Regions from separate parts of the Cedecea neteri genome, predicted to be linked through region 3. Evidence: predicted binding sites of a transcription regulator. Region 3 holds the regulator's gene; each other region holds the start of a gene.
What was found. Region 3 encodes LexA, which represses DNA repair genes until DNA is damaged. Its sites were predicted from a motif close to TNCTGTATGTACATACAGNA; they were not measured.
Positions count from the first base shown of each region.

Region 1: a site for LexA is predicted at 4,965-4,984, ahead of dinB (DNA polymerase IV). Genes of this name have one in related genera too.
Region 2: a site for LexA is predicted at 5,090-5,109, ahead of LH86_RS17725 (YebG family protein). Genes of this name have one in related genera too.

Region 1 covers NZ_CP009459.1:2,022,173-2,029,543, reverse strand. The annotation lists gene frsA (esterase FrsA) at 4-1,251, opposite strand; gene gpt (xanthine phosphoribosyltransferase) at 1,526-1,984, opposite strand; gene pepD (beta-Ala-His dipeptidase) at 2,240-3,697, shown strand; gene dinB (DNA polymerase IV) at 3,887-4,942, opposite strand; gene dpaA (peptidoglycan meso-diaminopimelic acid protein amidase) at 5,236-5,976, shown strand; gene LH86_RS09550 (class II glutamine amidotransferase) at 5,947-6,714, opposite strand; gene lpcA (D-sedoheptulose 7-phosphate isomerase) at 6,772-7,353, opposite strand.
Region 2 covers NZ_CP009459.1:3,795,745-3,803,115, forward strand. The annotation lists gene LH86_RS17700 (DNA polymerase III subunit theta) at 1-188, shown strand, start outside; gene LH86_RS17705 (carbon-nitrogen hydrolase family protein) at 318-1,046, shown strand; gene exoX (exodeoxyribonuclease X) at 1,076-1,747, shown strand; gene ptrB (oligopeptidase B) at 1,744-3,801, opposite strand; gene LH86_RS17720 (tellurite resistance TerB family protein) at 3,925-4,599, opposite strand; gene LH86_RS17725 (YebG family protein) at 4,723-5,073, opposite strand; gene purT (formate-dependent phosphoribosylglycinamide formyltransferase) at 5,210-6,388, shown strand; gene kdgA (bifunctional 4-hydroxy-2-oxoglutarate aldolase/2-dehydro-3-deoxy-phosphogluconate aldolase) at 6,453-7,094, opposite strand; gene edd (phosphogluconate dehydratase) at 7,147-7,371, opposite strand, start outside.
Region 3 covers NZ_CP009459.1:1,396,604-1,403,974, forward strand. The annotation lists gene ubiA (4-hydroxybenzoate octaprenyltransferase) at 1-480, shown strand, start outside; gene plsB (glycerol-3-phosphate 1-O-acyltransferase PlsB) at 541-2,970, opposite strand; gene LH86_RS06555 (diacylglycerol kinase) at 3,102-3,470, shown strand; gene lexA (transcriptional repressor LexA) at 3,580-4,188, shown strand; gene dinF (MATE family efflux transporter DinF) at 4,266-5,600, shown strand; gene LH86_RS06570 (CsbD family protein) at 5,835-6,044, shown strand; gene zur (zinc uptake transcriptional repressor Zur) at 6,116-6,628, opposite strand; gene LH86_RS06580 (cupin domain-containing protein) at 6,724-7,227, shown strand.

The DNA of each region.
Region 1 (7,371 bases), 630 kb from region 3:
TATTTAACGTAATCTTTGTTTCACCCAGCCGGTAATTTCCTGCAGCGCTTTGTCAAAATTTTGATACACCGGCTTGAACGGGATCTGGAGTAATTTGCCGTCGGCAGATGACGAAGTGATTAAACGGGATTCTTCTTCCGGACTGAATGGGTCATTTTCCCAAAAACCGGACAACATCGGCGTTGGGCAGCGGCGGCCCAGCAGACCCTGCGTTTTCAGGGAGTAACGGTTTAGCTCCACGCTCAGCGCGCTGTCGGAGATGCTGGTCATTCCCAGGCGGCTCGCCAGCACGTCGATGTACATTTCCGGCACGTTGGCCTGGCGCTGCGGGTCGCTCAGCAGGGCGTGAACCACCGGCCCAAGGCAGGCGACGGCTTTCAGGCGAGGCGCTTCGAGGTAGGCCAGGCGCACGGCAACGTTGGCGCCAAAGCGGAAGCCGAACGCCGCAACGCGGGTGTGATCAATCCACGGAATATTAGGCAGCGCTTTGAGTACGTGCTGGTGCAGCACGCTGGAATCCTGGGTCAGTTTCCACTTAGAGGAGAAGCCCACTGACGGCATGTCGATGGTCAGCATCGCGATGCCCTGTGGCGCAAAATATTTCTCAAACAGGCTGTAATAATCGCTCTGTAAGGCATCAAGGCCGCCGCACATCAGCACCGTTGGGAATGGCCCTTCAGCCCCTTTAGGCATGTGCAGGAAGCCGCTGATAGTGCCGCCGCCGGTCATCGGGAATTCAAGCTCGCGTAGCCCGCCGGACAGCCGGGGAGCAGCCTCTTCATAAGCCCGGTTAGCCAGCACCTGGGCCTGCTCCGCCAGCGCATCCCCTTTCAGATGCGGGTAAGCCGCAATGCTGTAGAGGTTTGCCGCCTGCAGCCAGCATTTGCCAATCTTCTCTTCGTCCATTTCCTGGCCCGCACGCTGCTGCCAGAGCATCGCCTGCTTAGACCATTCGTAGATCCAGTTTCCCCCGCGGTAACCCATCACGGTGTCAAACAGCTCGTCGTTGGTACGTTCAGCCTCGGTGCAGGCAATCCGGGCCTGCACTTCAAGAATTTCACGCGGATCGACCCCGCGCCAGATCCACATCAGGCGGTTGATCATACGGTACCAGTGGGGTACGTTTTTGCCGTCCAGCGCAGACTGGATCGCGGGCGTGGTGGTATGCCGCGCGCGACGGACAAGCGTGGACGTTTCCGGGTGTTTGAATCTGGGCTTAAAGAGGGTTTCGCTGAGGTTGGCCTGCGACATCGTTTCACTGCCTCCATGAATACGAGAAACGTCGCTATTGTAGCCTGATACGGTCCAAATAACACAAACGCCCGGCTAAGCCGGGCGCCAAATAAATGACAAAGCTCAAAATAAGTGAAGCTGCATCAGAGGATACAAAACAGTAAACAAGGAAAATCAATTTTTTGATTTTCGCCTGATAACCACAAAGAGGGAAAAACCACGTTTTTTTCCTCTTTGTCAAAACGATTACGCCCGGCTATGCCGGGCGTAAATCAATGCAAATTTGGGGGGATTAACGGCCAGCCAACGGCGGCACAAACACCACGCCCATATCCCACGGCTGCTCAATCCAGGTGTCCTGCGGGATATCAATCACGTAATCGTCCACCAGCGGCTGACCGGCTGGTTTGGCGAAGATAGTGACGAAGTGAGCTTTCGGATACATTTCGCGAATGGCCACCGCGGTGCCGCCGGTGTCGACCAGGTCATCGATCACGATGAAGCCTTCGCCGTCGCCTTCTGCACGCTTCAGCACGGTCAGTTCACGCTGGTTGTCGTGGTCGTAGCTGGAAATGCAAACGGTATCAACATGGCGAATACCCAGTTCACGAGCCAGCAGCGCGCCCGGCACCAGGCCACCACGGCTAACGGCAATAATGCCTTTCCACTGTTCGGCTGGCAGCAGACGCTGAGCCAGTTTGCGGGCGTGAATCTGCAACATGTCCCAGGTGACGACGTATTTTTCGCTCATGTGAAGTGTCCCGGCCTGTAAATAACGGCTTAAAAAGTATTCGAAGGAGTTTTGGTTGCGCGAGATTATAGAGATCTGACGCACTAAAAACCAGTGCCGCAGGCCATTGGCAGCCGATTTTGCTCGTATTCAGCCTTCACGCAACAAAAGAAAGTGGTATTCTCAGAACATCGCGCAAGCCGTGCTTGTGGTGTATCTGAACCCGGCTAAAAACGTAACCGGTCAGCCAAAAAAACGACTCCAGGGAGACTCAACGTGTCTGAATTGTCTCAATTATCGCCACAGCCGCTGTGGGATATTTTTGCCAAAATCTGTTCTATTCCGCATCCGTCCTATCATGAAGAAGCGCTGGCGGAACACATCCTGTCCTGGGCAAAAGAAAAAGGCCTGCACGTCGAACGTGACCAGGTGGGGAATATCCTGATTCGCAAGCCTGCTACGCCGGGCATGGAAAACCGCAAACCTGTGGCGCTTCAGGCGCACCTCGACATGGTGCCACAGAAAAACAACGACACCGTTCACGACTTCACTAAAGATCCTATCCAGCCGTACATCGACGGTGAGTGGGTAAAAGCACGCGGCACCACTCTGGGCGCAGACAACGGCATCGGTATGGCGTCCGCGCTGGCGGTGCTGGCAGACGATAGTGTGGCGCACGGCCCGCTGGAAGTGCTGCTGACCATGACCGAAGAAGCCGGGATGGACGGCGCATTTGGCCTGCAGGCAGGCTGGATGCAGGCCGATATCCTGATCAACACCGACTCCGAAACGGAAGGTGAGATCTACATGGGCTGCGCGGGCGGGATCGACTTCATCACTACGCTGCCGCTGCAGCGTGAAGCGGTTCCAGCCGGGTTTGACACCTTCAAGCTGACCATCAAAGGGCTGAAAGGCGGCCACTCTGGCGCAGATATTCACTTGGGCCTGGGCAACGCCAACAAGCTGCTGGCTCGCTTCCTGCTGGCTCACGCAGCGGAACTGGACGCACGTCTGCTCGATCTGAACGGTGGTACCCTGCGTAACGCCATTCCGCGCGAAGCCTTTGCCACGCTGGCCGTGCCTGCGGCGAAAGCGGCCGAGCTGAAGTCTGCGGCTAACGACTACCTGGCCGTTCTGAAAAACGAACTGTCCGCGGTCGAGAAGAACATTACCGTGCTGGTGGAAGCCACAACGTCTGACAAACAGGCGCTGACCACGAAAGCTCGCAATACCTTCCTGCATCTGCTGAACGCGACGCCAAACGGCGTGATTCGTAACTCTGATGAAGTGAAAGGCGTGGTTGAGACTTCCCTGAACGCAGGCGTCGTGACCATGAGTGACGACAGCGCAGAAATTATCTGCCTGATTCGTTCCCTGATCGATTCCGGTAAAGACTACGTGGTTAGCGTGCTGGAGTCCCTGGGTGAACTGGCCGGGGCTAAAACCGTGGCGAAAGGCAGCTATCCTGGCTGGCAGCCGGACGCTAAGTCTCCGGTGATGGCTCTGGTGCGCGAGACTTACCAGAAGCTGTTCAACCAGACGCCGAACATCATGGTTATCCACGCGGGTCTGGAATGCGGCCTGTTCAAAAAGCCGTACCCGGAGATGGACATGGTGTCCATCGGGCCAACCATTACCGGCCCACATTCCCCGGACGAGCAGGTGCATATTGAGAGCGTTGGCCAGTACTGGACGCTGCTGACGGAGTTGCTGAAGGCGATTCCGGCGAAGTAAGTTTTACCCTCGCCCTAACCCTCTCCCTATAAGGGAGAGGGGATTTTCTTTGTTTGCCTTACTTGCCTCTTGCTCACTGACGCTTTCTCTCAAATAGAGAGGGTACTTTCTTTGTCAGCCTCACTTTCAGCGATAACGCTGTTTTTCCCCTTCTCCCTTCCACGGAGAAGGCCGGGATGAGGATCTTGTTCACAACCCCAGCAGCAACTGCCTCTCCAGCTGTGGGTCGAGCAGGGTCACATGCAGCCCCACCAGCCGGACGCCGCGCCCTCCCCGCCGCTCTTCCCATGTTTTACGGGCCGTAGCGATCAGGTCTTCTTTGTTCAGCTTCGGCCAGACGTGCTCCTGGGTCGTCAGCTGAAAGTCATTAAACTTCAGCTTGATGCCTTGCCGGGCAATGCGCAGGTCGGCCCGCTCTTTGGCCAGGCGCCTCTCAAGCTCCGGGTACAGACGTTCAATAATCTCTTCGCATTCTGGCCATTCATGAATGTCTTCCGCCAGCGTCCGCTCTACCCCCACCGACTTTCTCTGGCGATCGTTACTGATCTCGCGTTCATCAATACCCTGGCTGCGCTCCCACAGCACCCGGCCAAATTTCCCAAAGCGTTTTAACAACATCGCCAGGTCAGCATTTTGCACGTCGGCGCAGGTTCTCAGACCGAGAGTTTCCAGTTTTGCCGCGGTGACTTTGCCCACGCCGGGAATTTTCCCGAGCGTGAGCGTCGCTAAAAAGTCCGGTACCTGTTCGGGCGTAATCACATACTGGCCGTTGGGTTTATTGAGGTCAGAAGCTATCTTTGCCAGAAACTTTATCGGCGCAATACCGGCTGAGGCAGTCAGGTTTATTTCGTCGGCAATCGCCTGGCGAATTTCGCGGGCTATCAACGTGGCCGATCCCTGGCAGTGCTCGCTGTCGGTGACGTCCAGATAGGCTTCATCCAGCGACAAAGGTTCGATGCGCGAGGTATAGCGGGAGAAGATTTCGCGGATATGGTTAGAGGCTTCTTTATAGGCCTCAAACCGCCCCGGCAGCAGAGTGAGATGCGGGCAGAGTTTTAGCGCCATCGCGGTCGACATCGCGCTGCGCACGCCGTATTTTCTGGCTGGGTAGTTCGCCGTGCTGATCACGCCGCGCCGCTGGGCGCTGCCGCCAATAGCGAGCGGAATATCGCGCAGGGCCGGATTATCACGCATCTCAACGGCGGCAAAAAAGCAGTCCATATCGACATGAATAATTTTGCGCATATCCACTCAACCAGAAAAACAACACTGGATAAGTATACAGCTATTTTTCAAAATGAGGAAATCGTCTCAGGTAGACGATGAACAACCTGGCGAGCGGCGTCACCATGGGCATAAAGTGACACACCGCAAAAACTCCAATTGATTCCAATAAAATGTGTAAACGCCCGCGTCTGGCGCTTGCGAAAATTAGCCACGATGCTAATGTGAGCGCAATCCTGTACAGAATTTTCTGATTTCGGGTCCCTTTAGCCGTCCTGGCTGTTAGTTTCAGCTTTATCAAGGAATCAAGCAGTATGCGTAAGATCGCACTGATTATTGCGATGCTCTCTATGCCGTTTTTCTCTTTCGCCAGCCTGCTGAATAGCAGCGGTGTCGCCGCCCCTGTCGGCAAAGATAGCAGACAGCAGCTAATGGGCTCCCCGGTTTATATTCAAATCTTTAAAGAAGAACGCACCCTGGAACTGTGGGTGAAGATGGGCGAGCAGTATCAGCTTCTCAACAGCTACCGCATCTGTAACTATTCCGGCGGCCTGGGACCAAAACAGCGTCAGGGCGATTTTAAAAGCCCGGAAGGTTTTTACAGCGTTGATCGCAGTCAGTTAAAACCGGACAGCCGCTTCTATAAAGCCATTAATATCGGCTTCCCGAATGAATTTGACCGCGCTCACGGCTATGAAGGTAAATACCTGATGATTCACGGCGCCTGCGTGTCGATTGGCTGCTATGCCATGACCGACTCCGGCATCGACGAAATCTTCCAGTTTGTGACCGGGGCTTTGGTGTTTGGCCAGCCGCGCGTGCAGGTCAGTATCTTCCCGTTCCGCATGACCGACGCCAATATGGAACGCCACAAGTACTCCACCTACATCAACTTCTGGAAAGAGCTGAAACCAGGCTATGACTACTTCGCGGCCAACCATCAGCCACCGGGCGTGGCCGTGGTCAGCGGGAACTACGTCATCAGCAAACCTGCCGTGATGACGCCAGTTCAGCCGCAGCTGGCTTCAAACTATAAGCTCACCGAGGCAAAATAACGCCGACTTGCCTGGCTCAATTTTGTGCCAGGTTTCGTTGGCGGTCAGCGGCTGAGTCGCGATGACCGTGACCACATCGTTCGGTGTGGTCTCTTCCTGAAAATCAATTTCCACGTCCTGATCCAGCAGTTTAGCGACGCCGAATGGCGCTCTGCGGGTGATCCAGAACAGGTTCGTCGAGCAAAACGCCATCACGTAGCGCCCGTCCGACAGCAGCATGTTAAACACGCCCTTCTCTCTAAGCTCTGCACCCAGTTCAGTAATGTAGCGGAACACCGCTTCCATATTGCCCGGCGTGCGCGGGTAACGCTGCGTGAGTTTGTGCAGCAGCCAGCAGAACGCCTGCTCGCTGTCCGTTTCGCCAATCGGGCGGAACGTCCCCGTCTCCAGCGTGCGATGGCCCTTTAGCTGCCCGTTATGGGCATAGGTCCAGTTGCGGCCCCAGAGTTCACGGGTGAATGGATGGGTATTTTCCAGCGCCACTTTGCCGCGGTTCGCCTGGCGAATGTGCGCCACCACCGAGCAGGATTTAATCGGGTATTCCTGGACGAGGCGGGCGATGGGCGAGTTAAAGCTCGGCTGCGGATCTTTAAAAGTGCGACAGCCTTTCCCTTCGTAGAAGGTAATACCCCAGCCGTCTTTATGGGGGCCTGTTCCGCCTCCGCGCTGCACCAGTCCGGTAAAACTAAAACAGATATCCGTCGGTACGTTGGCACTCATCCCGAGCAGTTCGCACATCTCTTCTCTCCCACAACGAATGTCCCCTGCCCCGGGAGGAGCAGAGGACATTACGGGCTAAGCTTTAACCATTTCTTTTTCGATTAACTGAATCAGGATGTGGATCACTTTAATGTGAATTTCCTGAATGCGGTCCGCATAGCCGAAGTGCGGCACACGAATTTCGATATCAGCCGTACCGGCCATTTTGCCGCCGTCTTTGCCGGTCAGGGTAATGACTTTCATGCCTTTCGCGCGGGCAGCTTCAATCGCTTTGATGACGTTGCCGGAGTTGCCGGACGTGGAGATCCCCAGCAGCACGTCGCCTTCACGGCCAACGGCTTCAACGTAGCGAGAGAAGACATAGTCGTAGCCAAAATCGTTGCTGACGCAGGAAATGTGGCTCACGTCAGAGATCGCGATCGCCGGATAGCCCGGGCGGTTCTCACGATAGCGACCGGTTAACTCTTCCGCAAAGTGCATAGCATCGCAGTGTGAGCCACCGTTCCCGCAGGACAGTACTTTGCCGCCCGCTTTGAAACTGTCTGCCAGCAGCACTGCTGCGCGCTGGATGGCATGAATGTTGGCTTCATCCTTAAGGAAGTTAGTTAGCGTTTCCGCCGCTTCATTTAGCTCACTACGAATAAGATCCTGGTACATGAGGAGGTCCTTGAGGTT
Region 2 (7,371 bases), 2.3 Mb from region 3:
AAGTTAACGTCGACCTTGCCGCTGCCGGTGTGGCGTTTAAAGAGCGCTATAACATGCCCGTTGTGGCCGAAATGGTGGAACGTGAACAACCTGAACACCTGCGGACCTGGTTCCGTGAAAAGCTGATTGCCTATCGTCTGGCCTCGGTTAATCTTTCCCGTTTGCCGTATGAACCAAAGCAAAAATAAAAACTTAAGAATTTTCTCTTTGATGCAAAACTAGTGCTACCCTCTTCCTTGTTCAGTTGACCACAAGCTTTGGCTCATCCCTCACGATTGCAGGACGCAATCGTTGGATGAAAGATTAAGGAAGAACCTATGCCACGCTGGAATGTTGCCGCTGCGCAATACGGTGCCGTTGCCGGAAATTATCAGGCCAACATCGACCACCACCTCGATTTCATTCGCTGTGCCGCCGAAGAAGGCATCGACCTACTGGTTTTCCCTCATCTCTCTTTATCCGGATTACGCCTCGACAATAACCCTCCGGCGTTTACCGATCCACTGTTCGACCCGCTCAGCGAGGCTGCTCGCAGCTACCATATGACCGTGATCGTCGGCATGTCGCTCAGTGACGAGGCGCATAGCGCAGCCGGTATGGTAGGTTTTCTGCCGGACGGGTCGCGTATCGCCTGTTGTAAACGTCCCTCTGAGGCGGCAGATATCAACGCGCAGCCTCCCGTCCCCCCACTTTTGGGGCAACGCTTTCGCAATATCGCGCTGGCCGTTTGCGCCCAGAGCGATGATGAAGCCTGGCCGCAAAGTGCGGCTAACATCGGGGCAGATCTTTACGCTACCGGCGCCGCGATGACAGAACTGAGCTACCAGCAAGACGAAATGTATATGCAGCGCTGGGCGCATAAATATGGGCTCACCATTCTGCAGGCCAATTACGCCTGGTCCGGGGCAGAACTTCGCTCTGCAGGCCGCAGCGCATGTTGGGATAATTTAGGCCAGCTCGTCGTCAGAGCCGACCAGGGCGAATTGCTGGCGATTGGCCGCCGGGATGAGAGAGGTTGGCACGGCGAGGTCATTCCTTTACGCTAGTCGCCTGAAGCCTGTTAACGGAGACTGCGATGCTGCGCATTATTGATACGGAAACCTGTGGATTACAGGGAGGCGTAGTGGAAGTGGCGTCGGTCGACATCATCGACGGCAAGATTGTAAACCCGATGAGCGATCTTGTCCGTCCTGACCGGCCAATAAGCCACCAGGCGATGGCTATCCATAAAATTACCGAAGAGATGGTGGCCGATAAACCCTGGATTGAAGACGTCATCCCCCGCTATATCGGAAGCCCCTATTACGTGGCGCACAATGCCAGTTTCGACAGCCGCATGCTGCCGGAAATGCAGGGCGACTGGATTTGCACGGTGAAGCTGGCGCGGCGCCTGTGGCCGGGCATCAAATACAGCAACATGGGCTTGTATAAATCGCTAAAACTGCATGTGGATACGCCTGCCGGGCTGCATCATCACCGCGCCTTGTTTGACTGCTATATCACCGCCGCCCTGCTGCTGAGAATTATGGATGTGTCCGGCTGGACCGCAGAAGATATGGTCACAATTACCGGGCGTCCGGCGCTGGTGACCACCATGATGTTTGGCAAATACCGGGGCAAACGCATTGCCGAAATAGCCGAAGACGATCCGGGTTATCTTCGCTGGATGCTCAACAACATCAAGGAGCTAACGCCGGATCTCCGCATGACAATAAAACATTACCTGGCCGCCAGCGCGGCCGATTAATGCACGCGCCCTGGCAGCGTCCCCTGCGTCAGGGCAATCAGGAAAGCAAACTCCAGCGCTACGCCTTCGTAAGATTTGAAGCGCCCCGACTTGCCGCCATGCCCGGAATCCATGTCGGTACAAAGCAGCAGCAAGGTCTCATCCCGCTTATAGTCGCGTAATTTGGCAACCCACTTAGCCGGCTCCCAATATTGTACCTGCGAATCATGCAGCCCGGTGGTCACTAACAAATGGGGATAAGCCTGCTCGCGAACCTGATCGTAGGGGCTGTATTGCTTCATATAGCGGTAATACTCTTCGTCCTGGGGGTTGCCCCACTCTTCAAACTCTCCGGTGGTGAGCGGAATTGACTCATCCAGCATCGTGGTTACAACGTCAACAAACGGCACCTGAGCCACCACGCCATGGAATAATTCAGGGCGCAGATTGATAGCCGTTCCCATCAGCATCCCGCCCGCGCTGCCACCCATCCCATAAAGCAGTTTAGGATCGCCATATCCCTGCCTGAGCAGCTCGTCGCATACGTCCAGATAGTCGTTAAAGGTATTCATCTTTTTCAGGTATTTACCGTCTTCATACCATTGCTGGCCCAGCTCACCACCGCCGCGTACATGGGCAATGGCGAAGACAAACCCTCTGTCCAGCAGACTTAAACGGCTGCTGCTAAAGTCAGCATCCATACTGCTGCCGTAAGATCCATAGCCATAGACCAGCAGCGGATTTTTACCCCGGCGAAAGTGTTTCCGGTGATAAACCAGTGAGACCGGCACCTGAACGCCATCCCGCGCCGTCACCCACAGATGCTCGCTGCGGTAATTGTTAGCATCAAAACCGGCAACCTGGGTTTGCTTGATAACCCGCCGTTCACCGCTGTCCATATCCAGCTCGAAAAGCGTATCCGGCGTCGTCATTGAAGAGTAACCGTAGCGCAGGTGGGAGGTCTCCGGCTCAGGATTATAGCCAAGCCAGGTGACATAGGCCGGATCGTCAAAAGCGATGCCCGTAGACTCACGCGTATGGCGATTAATCTGGCGCAGGCTGGTCAATCCCTGCTGGCGCTCGGCAACCACCAGCCAGTCGCGGAACAGCGTAAAGTCTTCAAGCATGACCTGTTCCCGTGCGGCAATCAGCGTTTCCCATTGTTTTTCGTCCCGCACGGCGCTGCGGTAGAGTCCGAAGTTTTTACCGTCTTTGTTGGAACGAATGTAGAACCCATGCTGGTAGTGATCGACCGTGTACTCATGATCTTTCCGGCGCGGGGCAAAGACTTGCGGCTCGGCGTCCGCCAGTTCGGCATCCAGTAACAAAGCCTCACTCGTCGTCGCGCTGGCAAGATGAATGACAACAAAATGCTGGGAGGTTGTTTTATGCACGCTGACGTAAAAAGCGTCATCTTTTTCTTCATACACCAGTTGGTCATCGGCCACCGGGTGGCCCAGCGTGTGCCGCCAGACCTGATAAGGCAGTAAGGTTTTCGGATGCTTGCGCACGTAGTAAAGCGTGACGGAATCATTTGCCCAAACAAAACTGGTCGAGACGTTATTCAGCAACTCCGGATACCAGTTCCCGGTTTTCAAATTACGCAGGCGAATACCGAACTGACGGCGGGAGAGATAGTCCTCCGCCAGGGCCATCACGGCATTGTCCGGCGTAATGGCAAACCCGCCCATGGTGTAGAACTCGCTATGGGCTGCACGCTGGTTGGCATCCAGCAAAACGTCCCACTCGCCCCACTCTTCTCTGACCGCGGATTGCCGCTGATAAATCGCGTACTCATTCCCTTTGTCATAAACCTGACGGTAGCGATAGCCGTTCTTCACATAAGGGGCGGAAACATCGCGAGGTGGAACGCGAGCGATCATCTCTTTGAGCAGCTGATCCTGCAGCGCGCGCTGGCTCTCCATGATCGTTTTACCGTAATCGTTTTCCTGCTCCAGGTATTTCAGCACTTCGGGATCGGTGCGGTCATCATCCCGCAGCCAGTAATAGTTATCCGTGCGGGTATCGCCATGCAACGTCATAGCGTGAGGAACTTTTTTGGCTTTTGGCGGCATCACTTTCATCATTTTCCGTTTAACACCCCGTAAGGGTGGCAAATTCAGCCGGGCTTGCAAGCGGAACATGAAAGATAAAAGAAAATGCCGGGACAGACCCGGCACAAAGTAATGGCAGGAGGATTAAACCGGGAGCGGCTGTTTTTGCTGCTGAATGTCTTGCTCAATGCCGGAGCGGACATCCGGCGGGATGTTTAGTGCATCACCCAGGGCGTTTAAATAGCTACGTTCCATAAAGTGATCGATATCGATAGCCGTGCAGCTTAGGTAATAAAGCTCGAGCGCTTCTTCCTCGTTTCTCACGCCTTGCGCGAGCTGGTGAGGATCTAAAGGCCTGTCGATAGCTCGTTCGACAAGCGCTTTGCCTTCGCCGTCGATGCCGACTTCACGCAGCTGTTGCTCAATAAACTGACGCTCTTTTGCATCAATATGGCCGTCGCTTTTCGCCGCAAAAACCAGCGCAGTGATTAATCTTTCGGTACGAACATCAACCGACGAGTGCGGCTCGCTCCCGCCTGCGGAAGCGGGCTGGTTCTGACGAACCCGCTCCTTGTATTTGTTCCATAACACGCTCCCCGCCACGGCACCGCCGCCGACCAGAAGCGCACTGGTGCCGTATTTTGTTAACAGTTTGCGGGAAGATTTGCTCGCCAGCAGTAACCCGGCTAATCCACCCAGCGCCCCCGGCACCAGAAGTTTACCGATCCCTTCAGGACCATGACCGGCTGCAGGCTGTGAAGATTGAGGGGAATTAGATTGCCCCAGGAGCGACTGAAGCTGCTGTAACCAGTTATTCATGACGGAGATCCTCTGTTGACTTAACTCGTCGAGAGTAGGCCACAGGACGTCAAGAAACGTCGGACAGCGCTAAAGATGGGAAAAGAATCGCGCCGGCTGCCCGGCGCTTACCGCAGAACCGTATTACGCGGCTTTGGTGCGCTTGCGTCCAGGGTGCTCGCTGACGTTGTCTTCTGCCGCTGGCGATTGTTCAAGCGCTGAGGACTCCGCGTCTGGCTCAGACTGGCTTACTTCAGGCTCTGGCAGCTTGCCGTTTTTCAGCACGCCCGCCAGCAGATCCTTGTTTTCCGCCATCCACATCGCCAGGGTGTCGCTCTGCCCTTCATCCAGCGCAATCGGGCTTTGCTGCAGCCAGTCGCCGAGGACTTCAGCCAGATCCAGCATTTTGTCGTAAGCGTCAGCATCCTTTTTACTGGCAAAGGCCATTTTTTCTTGTCCCTCTCTCACTACAACATATTTAATCTCGACCGCCATTTTGCAGCTCCGTTTTACCTGTTTATTTATCCAGTATATCGCCATTCATTTTATCACACAAGCCGGAAAGCCGCTGCCAACGCAAACGTTTTCGTTTATACTGCAGCGGTCTTTTTCTTTGTTAAGGCTAAATCACATGTCAACGTTGGGAACCGCTCTGCGCCCGGCAGCTACGCGAGTTATGCTGCTGGGTTCCGGTGAATTGGGTAAAGAAGTGGCCATTGAATGCCAGCGCCTCGGGGTAGAAGTTATCGCCGTCGATCGCTACGCAAATGCGCCGGCAATGCACGTCGCACACCGCAGCCACGTCATCAACATGCTGGATGCCACGGCGCTAAAAGCGCTTGTCGCCGCCGAAATGCCCGATTTTATCGTTCCTGAAATTGAAGCCATTGCCACCGATGCCCTGCTGGAGCTTGAAGCCCAGGGTCAGCGAGTGGTGCCGTGCGCCCGCGCCACCAAACTCACCATGAACCGCGAAGGGATCCGCCGCCTGGCCGCAGAAGAACTCGAACTGCCCACTTCCAGCTACCGCTTCGCCGACAGTGAAGCCGCTTTCCACCAGGCCGTGCAGGAAATTGGTTTGCCGTGCATTGTTAAACCGGTGATGAGTTCCTCCGGCAAAGGCCAGAGCTTCATCCGCACGGCCGACCAGTTGGCAAAAGCCTGGGAATACGCCCAGTTGGGCGGGCGGGCCGGGAAAGGCCGCGTCATCGTCGAAGGCGTAGTCAATTTTGATTTTGAAATCACCCTGCTAACCATCAGCGCCGTTGACGGCGTGCATTTCTGCGCGCCTATCGGCCACCGTCAGGAGGATGGCGACTACCGTGAATCCTGGCAGCCACAGCAGATGAGCGACATCGCGCTGGCAAAATCGAAAGAGATTGCTGAAAAAGTGGTTACCGCTCTGGGCGGCCACGGCCTGTTCGGCGTTGAGCTGTTTGTCTGCGGCGATGAGGTGATTTTCAGTGAAGTCTCCCCTCGCCCGCACGACACCGGCATGGTGACGTTGATTTCTCAGGATCTGTCTGAGTTTGCACTGCACGTTCGCGCCTTCCTCGGCCTGCCTGTCGGCGAAATTCGTCAGTATGGCCCTGCCGCATCGGCGGTGATCCTGCCAGAGCTGCATAGCGACAACGTTAAGTTCAGCAATGTAGGCGCGGCGCTGGGCGGTGGTTTACAGGTTCGCCTGTTTGGTAAGCCGGAGATTGCGGGTAAACGCCGTATGGGCGTGGCGCTGGCAACCGGTAACAGCGTCGATGAGGCAGTAACAAGGGCCGTGACGTCAGCCGCTCAGGTGAAAGTTGAAGGATAAAAAATCGCCCTCAAGTGAGAGCGATTGAATCATTGGGCCCGCGTACTGCGGGCTTTTTTATGGCTTACTGCTTAGCGCCTTCCACCGCTTCGCGGGCAAGCTTAGTGATACGGTCGTAGTCGCCCGCTTCCAGCGCATCGGCCGGAACCAGCCAGGAACCACCGATGCACAGCACGCTTTTCAGCGCCAGGTAATCGCGGTAGTTAGCCGGGGAGATCCCCCCGGTTGGGCAGAAACGCACCTGAGAGAATGGCCCTGCAATGGCCTGCAGCGCTTTAGTGCCGCCGTTGGCTTCAGCCGGGAAGAATTTGAACTCTTTCAGGCCGTAGTCCATCCCCAGCATCAGTTCTGAAACGGTGCTGATGCCTGGGATCAACGGAATAGTGCCTTCGGTCGCGGCTTTCAGCAGCGGCTCGGTCAGGCCCGGGCTGATGGCGAACTGCGCGCCCGCTTCAGTCACTTCCGCAAGCTGCTGTGGGTTCAGCACGGTACCCGCGCCGATGATAGCTTCAGGCACTTCTTTCGCAATCGCACGAATGGCATCGATAGCACAAGCTGTACGCAGCGTGACTTCCAGCACGCGGACGCCACCGGCCACCAGCGCTTTCGCCATCGGCACCGCATGCTCCAGCTTGTTAACAACAATAACCGGCACAACCGGACCGGTTTTCAGGATCTGTTCTGCTGTAGTTTTCCAATTTTTCATCTGAGCGCCTCTTAGCCACTTTTAATCTGTTCCGGGCAGTGCTGCCGCGGGTTTAAAATTTAATGCAGGTTGCGCCTTGTTCAGCGCCAGAAAGCTGTTCGCGCAATGCGCCGAATAACTCCCGACCGGTCCCTACGCGCTCAGCGCTGAGATCCGGGTGATAAGCAGTGCGCGCCGCAAGTACGGCTTCATCGACCAGCAACGTTAGCTCGCCCGTTTGGCCATTGACGCGAATAATGTCGCCATCCTGCACCTTCGCCAGCAGCCCGCCGTCATA
Region 3 (7,371 bases):
TATCCGTTTATGAAGCGCTACACCCATCTGCCTCAGGTGGTGCTGGGTGCCGCTTTTGGCTGGTCCATTCCCATGGCATTTGCTGCCGCCAGCGAATCGGTGCCGTTAAGCTGCTGGCTGATGTTCCTCGCCAATATTTGCTGGACCGTGGCGTACGACACGCAGTATGCGATGGTCGACCGCGACGACGACCTGAAGATTGGGATTAAGTCGACGGCGATCCTGTTTGGCCGCAACGATAAGCTGATTATCGGCCTGCTGCAAATCGCCACTATGCTGTTGATGGGCGTTGTGGGCTGGCTAAACGGGCTGGGTGGCACGTTCTACTGGTCAATTTTGCTGGCGGGCGGGCTGTTTGTGCATCAGCAGAAGCTGATTGCCAAACGCGAGCGTGAAGGCTGCTTTAAAGCGTTTATGAACAATAACTATGTCGGGCTGGTGCTGTTCCTGGGCCTGGCGTTGAGCTATCTGCATTTCTGAGTCAGTCTTCAGGCAATAAAAAAGGCGGGTTAATTACCCGCCTTTTTCGTTTCCGCAGAATTAAGAAACCGCGTCCTGGGAAGCGGAACTCTCAATCGTCAGACGTACGTCCGAGGTCACAAGGTCCGCTAGCATCTGGTAAACCTTGATGGTTTCGGTGGCGTCCGCATCACCGGTATCGCTGATATAGCCTTCATCGCGCAGGGTAAGGACCAGCGAGGTAAAGACTGCTTTATCAAAGAATTCCGGGGCGTTAATGCCGTGCAGAACGGACAGGCGCTGTGCCACCGTGCGGCTTTCGCGCTCCAGCGTCCCGCGGTTGATCGACGGGTTAGCGCTCAGCTGCCAGAAGGTGATGGCATACCGCTGCACTGTCTCGCGCACGCCCGCCGCCAAAAGCTGCAGAGTGCGTGAGCGGTGAGGGTTGATCTGCACTTCGTCACCGACAACCATGACCAGACCCTGACGCTCCATCTCGGCGATCAGCGCATCAATTTCTCTGCCCAGCTCGCTCTTTTCCCAACGCAGGAACAGCTCGGCTTTCAGCATCGGATAAATGACTTCTATCTGACGCAGCAGCTCTGCGCGCGCGATGTGGCGATGCTGAGTGATGATGGACGCCATCAGCGACGGCAACACCAGCATGTGCATGATGTTGTTGCGATAATAGGTCATCAACACGGCCTGCTCGCGCGGCAGAATGATGATGTCACCGATGGTGTCTTTCTCCACCTCGAACTTGTTCATCTGCAGTGCGTGGTCGATCAGCGCATTGGCGGAAACCGTTGGTGCGGTGGCATCCGGGGAATACGGCACGTTACGCAGCAGGTTGAGGTAGCAGTCGAGCTGTTCGGTGAGCTGTTCACGGGTCAGCGAGCGCTGGCGTGAAGCAAGCAGCGCGGTACAGCACAGGTTCATGGCGTTAGCGGCCCCTGCGTTGTTGATGCGCACCATCAGATCGGCGGCGATATCGTTCACCGTTGGCGTCAGCCAGGCCGGGCGAATTGCTTCTATCGGATCGATAGAGTCTTTCCATTCCGGCACATGCTGGTTCAGGTAGGTCATCAGCGGCAGCGGTTCACCGAAGTTAACGTAACCCTGGCCGAGGTTGCGCAGCTTACTCAGGCCGCGCACCATCTGCATGAAGCTCTCTTTTTCTTTGGTCGCACCGCGCAGCTCTTTCGCGTAAGTGCCCACTTCCATGACGTGCTCGTAACCGATGTAGATCGGCACCAGAGTGATCGGGCGGGTGCCGCCGCGCAGCATGGCCTGAATCGTCATCGACAGCGTGCCGGTCTTAGGATCCAGCAAGCGGCCGGTACGGGAACGGCCACCCTCTACAAAATACTCAACGGAATAGCCGCGGCTGAACAGCTCGCCCAGGTATTCGCGGAACACCGTGGAGTAAAGCTTGTTGCCCTTGAAGGTACGGCGAATAAAGAACGCGCCCAGGCGGCGGAAAATCGGGCCGGCTGGCCAGAAGTTCAGGTTGATCCCGGCGGCGATGTGCGGCGGAACCAGCCCCTGGTGATAAAGCACGTAGGAAAGCAGCAGATAATCCATGTGGCTGCGGTGGCAGGGCACATAGACGATTTCGTGGCCGTCATGGGCAAGCTGGCGCACACGCTCGGCGTTGTGCACGTTAATGCCCTGATAGAGGCGGTTCCAGGTTAATCCTAACACGCGGTCTGTCAGACGTACGGCTTCGTAGGAGAAGTTCGCGGCGATTTCTTCCATCAGAGCGACGGCGTTTTGCTGCGCTTTTTCGTGGGAGATTTTCTTGCTGCGGGCTTCATCTTCTACCGCGCGGGCAATGGCTTTTGATGCCAGCAGCTTGTTGAAGAGGTCCTGGCGAACCGGCAGGCGCGGGCCAACGGCAGCCAGGCGCTGGCGGGCAAAGTGAGTGCGCGCCACGCGAGCCAGTTTTTGGGCGATAATCTTGTCCGTACCGTGTTCGGTTGCCATGCGGCGAAGCGACACTGGCGGCGAGAAACGCACGAAGCTATCGCGACCCAGCCAGGAAACTGCAAAGAATTTCTGGACGCCGTTCAGCGTGCGTAAAGGCGGGTTGATTTCGCCTTTTTCGCGCCCTGGCGAGCGGCCGAACATCACGGAAACCGGCACCATCTGTACATCGAGATCGGGATTGCTGCGGTGCAGATCCAGATAATCGTGGAACAGTTTTACCGACTCTTCTTTTGGCGTGTAATAGGTAAAGACGCGCGGCCCGCCGTGGATAAACACGTAGCGCGGCAGCAGTACGCCGTCAATTTCCAGAGGTTCCAGCGGGTCGGGCAGGTCGTGATCCAGACATTGGGCACGCAGCGTCAGTAAGTCTGCCTTAGAATTGTAGGGCAGGACGTACATGATGGGGCGTGAAGGGTCCAGACCGAGTTCGGTTTGCGGATCCGCCGGGATAGACTTGCTCTTTACCAGAACGCTTAATGGTAAATTCAGTAATTTGTAGTAAATTCTTGGCCAGCCTGACATAAATGATGTAAAGCCTCAGGTTAATAATGCAAATGCGCCGCAAGGATATCAGAAACTCTGGGGAATTTCTGTGGCGCTGCGATTTAGACTCAATGAGCATTGACGCTCAATCTTTAAAAAGGTTTCCTTGAATGGCGAATAATACCACTGGCATCACCCGCATTATTAAGGCTGCAGGCTACTCGTGGAAAGGGCTCCGTGCGGCCTGGATCAACGAAGCCGCCTTTCGTCAGGAGGGCGTGGCTGCGGTCATCGCTATCATCATCGCCTGCTGGCTGGACGTGGACCCCATCACGCGTATTTTACTGATTGGCTCGGTTGTTTTGGTGATGATTGTCGAAATCCTCAACAGCGCCATTGAAGCGCTGGTTGACCGTGTCGGCACCGAGTACCACGAGCTTTCAGGGCGAGCCAAAGATATGGGTTCAGCCGCCGTATTGATAGCGATTATCCTTGCGGTTGCGACCTGGGCCACCTTGCTTTGGTCACATTTGCGATAGCCCTTCCAGAATAGTTTAAGTCGCTGGTTTTTTGCTTAATTTGTGGTTTCAAAATCGCCCGGGGCTGTATATACTCACAGCATAACTGTATAAACACCCAGGGGGCGGAATGAAAGCACTAACTACCAGGCAGCAAGAGGTGTTTGATCTCATTCGGGATCATATCAACCAGACCGGCATGCCACCTACGCGCGCCGAAATTGCACAACGTCTGGGGTTCCGTTCTCCAAACGCAGCGGAAGAGCATCTTAAAGCGCTGGCACGTAAAGGTGCCATCGAGATTGTTTCTGGTGCATCACGCGGTATTCGTCTGCTGGTTGAAGAAGAAAGTGGCCTGCCGCTGGTGGGCCGCGTTGCCGCCGGTGAGCCGCTGCTGGCGCAACAGCACATCGAAGGCCACTACCAGGTTGACCCTTCTCTGTTCAAGCCGAATGCCGACTTCCTGCTGCGCGTCAGCGGCATGTCGATGAAAGATATCGGCATCATGGACGGTGATTTATTAGCGGTACACAAAACTCAGGACGTGCGCAACGGCCAGGTCGTTGTCGCGCGTATCGACGATGAAGTGACCGTGAAACGCCTGAAAAAGCAGGGTAACACCGTGCACCTGCTGCCGGAAAACAGCGAGTTCCAGCCTATCGTGGTCGATCTTCGCGAGCAGAATTTTAGCATTGAAGGCCTGGCCGTCGGGGTGATCCGCAACGGCGAATGGCTGTAACACCTCTTCCGGTGGTGCGGTAAATCTGCCGTACCACCTGCCTTAAACACCTCTCAATTTTCCCCTGGATCATTCCCATGCGATTCTTTTCGTCAACGGATGGTGCGCTGTGGCGGCTTGCGCTGCCGATGATTTTTTCCAACATTACCGTGCCGCTGCTGGGCCTGGTCGATACGGCGGTCATTGGTCATCTTGATAGCCCGACTTATCTCGGCGGGGTGGCTATCGGCGCCACGGCGACCAGTTTCCTCTTTATGCTGCTGCTTTTTCTGCGCATGAGCACCACCGGGTTAACGGCGCAGGCTTTTGGTGCGAACGATCCGCAGCGGCTGGCGCGCGCGCTGGTTCAACCCCTGATGCTGGCGCTGATAGCCGGGCTGGCTATCGTGGTCCTGCGTTATCCACTGATCAACCTTGCGCTGCACGTTGTTGGCGGCAATGACGAGGTGCTGTATCAGGCAAGGCGGTTCCTGGAGATCCGCTGGCTGAGCGCCCCGGCATCGCTGGCTAACCTCGTGCTGTTAGGCTGGTTGCTTGGCGTGCAGTATGCGCGGGCGCCGGTCATTCTGCTGGTCGTCGGCAATTTGATTAATATCGTGCTCGACCTCTGGCTGGTGATGGGGCTGCACATGAACGTGCAGGGGGCGGCGTTGGCCACGGCGGTGTCCGAATATGCCACGTTTATTATCGGCCTGGTGATGGTGCGGAAGGTACTGAAGCTGCGGGGTATTAGCTGGGCTCGTCTTAAGACGGCCTGGCAGGGGGATTTACGCAAGCTGCTGGCGCTTAACCGCGACATTATGCTGCGTTCGCTGCTGCTGCAAATTTGCTTTGCTTCCATCACCATTTTTGGAGCGCGTCTCGGCAGCGAAATTGTCGCCGTTAACGCCGTGCTGATGACGCTGTTGACCTTTACCGCTTATGCGCTGGACGGCTTTGCTTACGCCGTGGAAGCCCATTCAGGGCAGGCCTACGGGGCGCGTAACCGTGGGCAGTTGCTCGAGGTTTGGGGGGCCGCGTGCAGGCAGGCGGGGCTGGTTGCGCTAGCGTTTGCCGCAATTTATGCCTTTGCCGGGGAGCAAATTGTCGCGCTGCTCACTTCCCTGCCGGAGCTTCGTGTTCTGGCAAATCATTACCTCGCCTGGCAGGTTATTTTGCCGGTCGTGGGCGTTTGGTGCTACCTGCTGGACGGTATGTTTATCGGCGCGACGCGGGGGGCCGAAATGCGAAACAGCATGGCGGTTGCGGCGTTGGGCTTTGGCGTGACGATGCTTACTCTGCCTTTGTGGGGCAACCACGCTCTGTGGCTGTCGCTGGCGGTGTTTTTAGCCTTGCGTGGCCTGTCGCTTGGCGTCATCTGGCGACGCCACTGGCGCAATAACACCTGGTTCGCTACTTCGGGCGGCCACTGATCCTGCTTCCAGGCCTTCGTTAACCCATCTTCTATCGTGCTGATTTCTCGTTTTTAAGGCGAGGAATCAGCATGTCATCGTTTTTAAGAATGGTTAAAGATTCTGAGTTTTAAATTTAACTCAGAATCCTTGTCTACAATTACCTTTACATCCAGCAGACAGTGGGTGTGTTCCAGAAAGTCAGCATCCTGCAGCCTGGATGCAAAATCTAAACCGAACGATGAGGAGATGACGATGAATAAGGACGAAATCGGCGGTAACTGGAAGCAGTTCAAAGGTACGATCAAAGAGAAATGGGGTAAGCTGACCGATGACGATATGACCGTCATCGAAGGGAAGCGTGACCAGCTGGTAGGTAAAATCCAGGAACGCTACGGCTACGCCAAAGACCAGGCAGAGAAAGAAGTGAAGGACTGGGAGTCCGGGAGCAAATACCGCTGGTAACCTGGCGGACCCTCAAATGTGCTACTCAGTAAGACCAATCCTGCCCGGGTACAAGGACGTACCACTCCCTCTTAACGCTTTTTCTTCGGCTGCACTGAATGATCGTGGTCGCAGGCGCCGTGGTGGCTACAGGCTTCAACTTCCGAACAATCAGCACACAGTCCGTGGGCTTCAATCACGTTATGGCGCAGGGCAAACCCCATTTTGGACGCCAGTTTCTGCATAATATCTTCTACACCCTGAGCGGCCTGCTCTTTCACTGCCCCACATCTGTCGCAGATAAACATGGCAGAAGAGTGGGTTGGATGATCGATAAAATTACACAGCACGTAACTGTTGTTGGATTCCACACGGTGCACAAAACCTTGCTCCAGCAGAAAATCCAGCGCGCGATAAACCGTTGGAGGCTTAGCCTGTGGCTCGCTAACGCGCAGGAGATCCAGCAGGTCGTAGGCGCTGATGGCCCCGGTTTGCTCGGCCATAAGGCGCAAAACCTCGAGACGCTGTGGCGTCAGGCGTACATTGCGTTGCAGGCAGAGCTTTTCAGCCTGAGCTAACACGTTTTGCGAAGTTGTGGTATCCATCAGCCTCTCCCGGTCATTGACGCAATACTTTACCATAATGCGGATAAAACGCCGAATCCTGGTACATACTGACCCTATCTACTCAGGAGGAAGTGATGCAAAAACCCGATTGTATTCGTCACTGGTGCGAGCTGGAAGGCGAGGATGACTCAACATATCCGGACAGCACGGAGCTGTTTTCTATTGGCGCGCCTCTTGCCCGTAATTTCGGTTTAACCCGCCTTGGTATTCACCATGAGCGTATTCCCCCAGGCCGCAGAACCTCTTATCCCCATGCGGAGAGCAGCGAAGAGGAGTTTGCTTATGTGCTCGAAGGGCACCCGGAAGTGTGGATCAATGGCCATCTTTGGGCGCTTGAACCGGGCGATAGCGTGGGATTTCCTGCCGGAACCGGCATTTGCCATACCTTTATTAATAATACCGAACAGGATGTGCGGCTATTAGTCGTAGGCGAAGCTAATAAAGCCGAAAATAAAATTTATTACCCGCTAAATCAGTCTTATGCCGTGCAGCGCAAGGATCGCTGGATAGATCATCCGCCTCAATTCTTTGGCCCGCACAACGGTCTTCCTTCACGAAAGCCGAAGGGTAAACTATAAATTAATTAGCATGGAAACAATAAGACGTTAACCCTAAGGATATATCTGGGATCCTGATGGTTCAAATATCCATCTTTTTATCGCGCTATTCACAGCAATAGTCTGCCTCTGTTCAGTCATAACTGTCAGGGGCGAATTACTTCA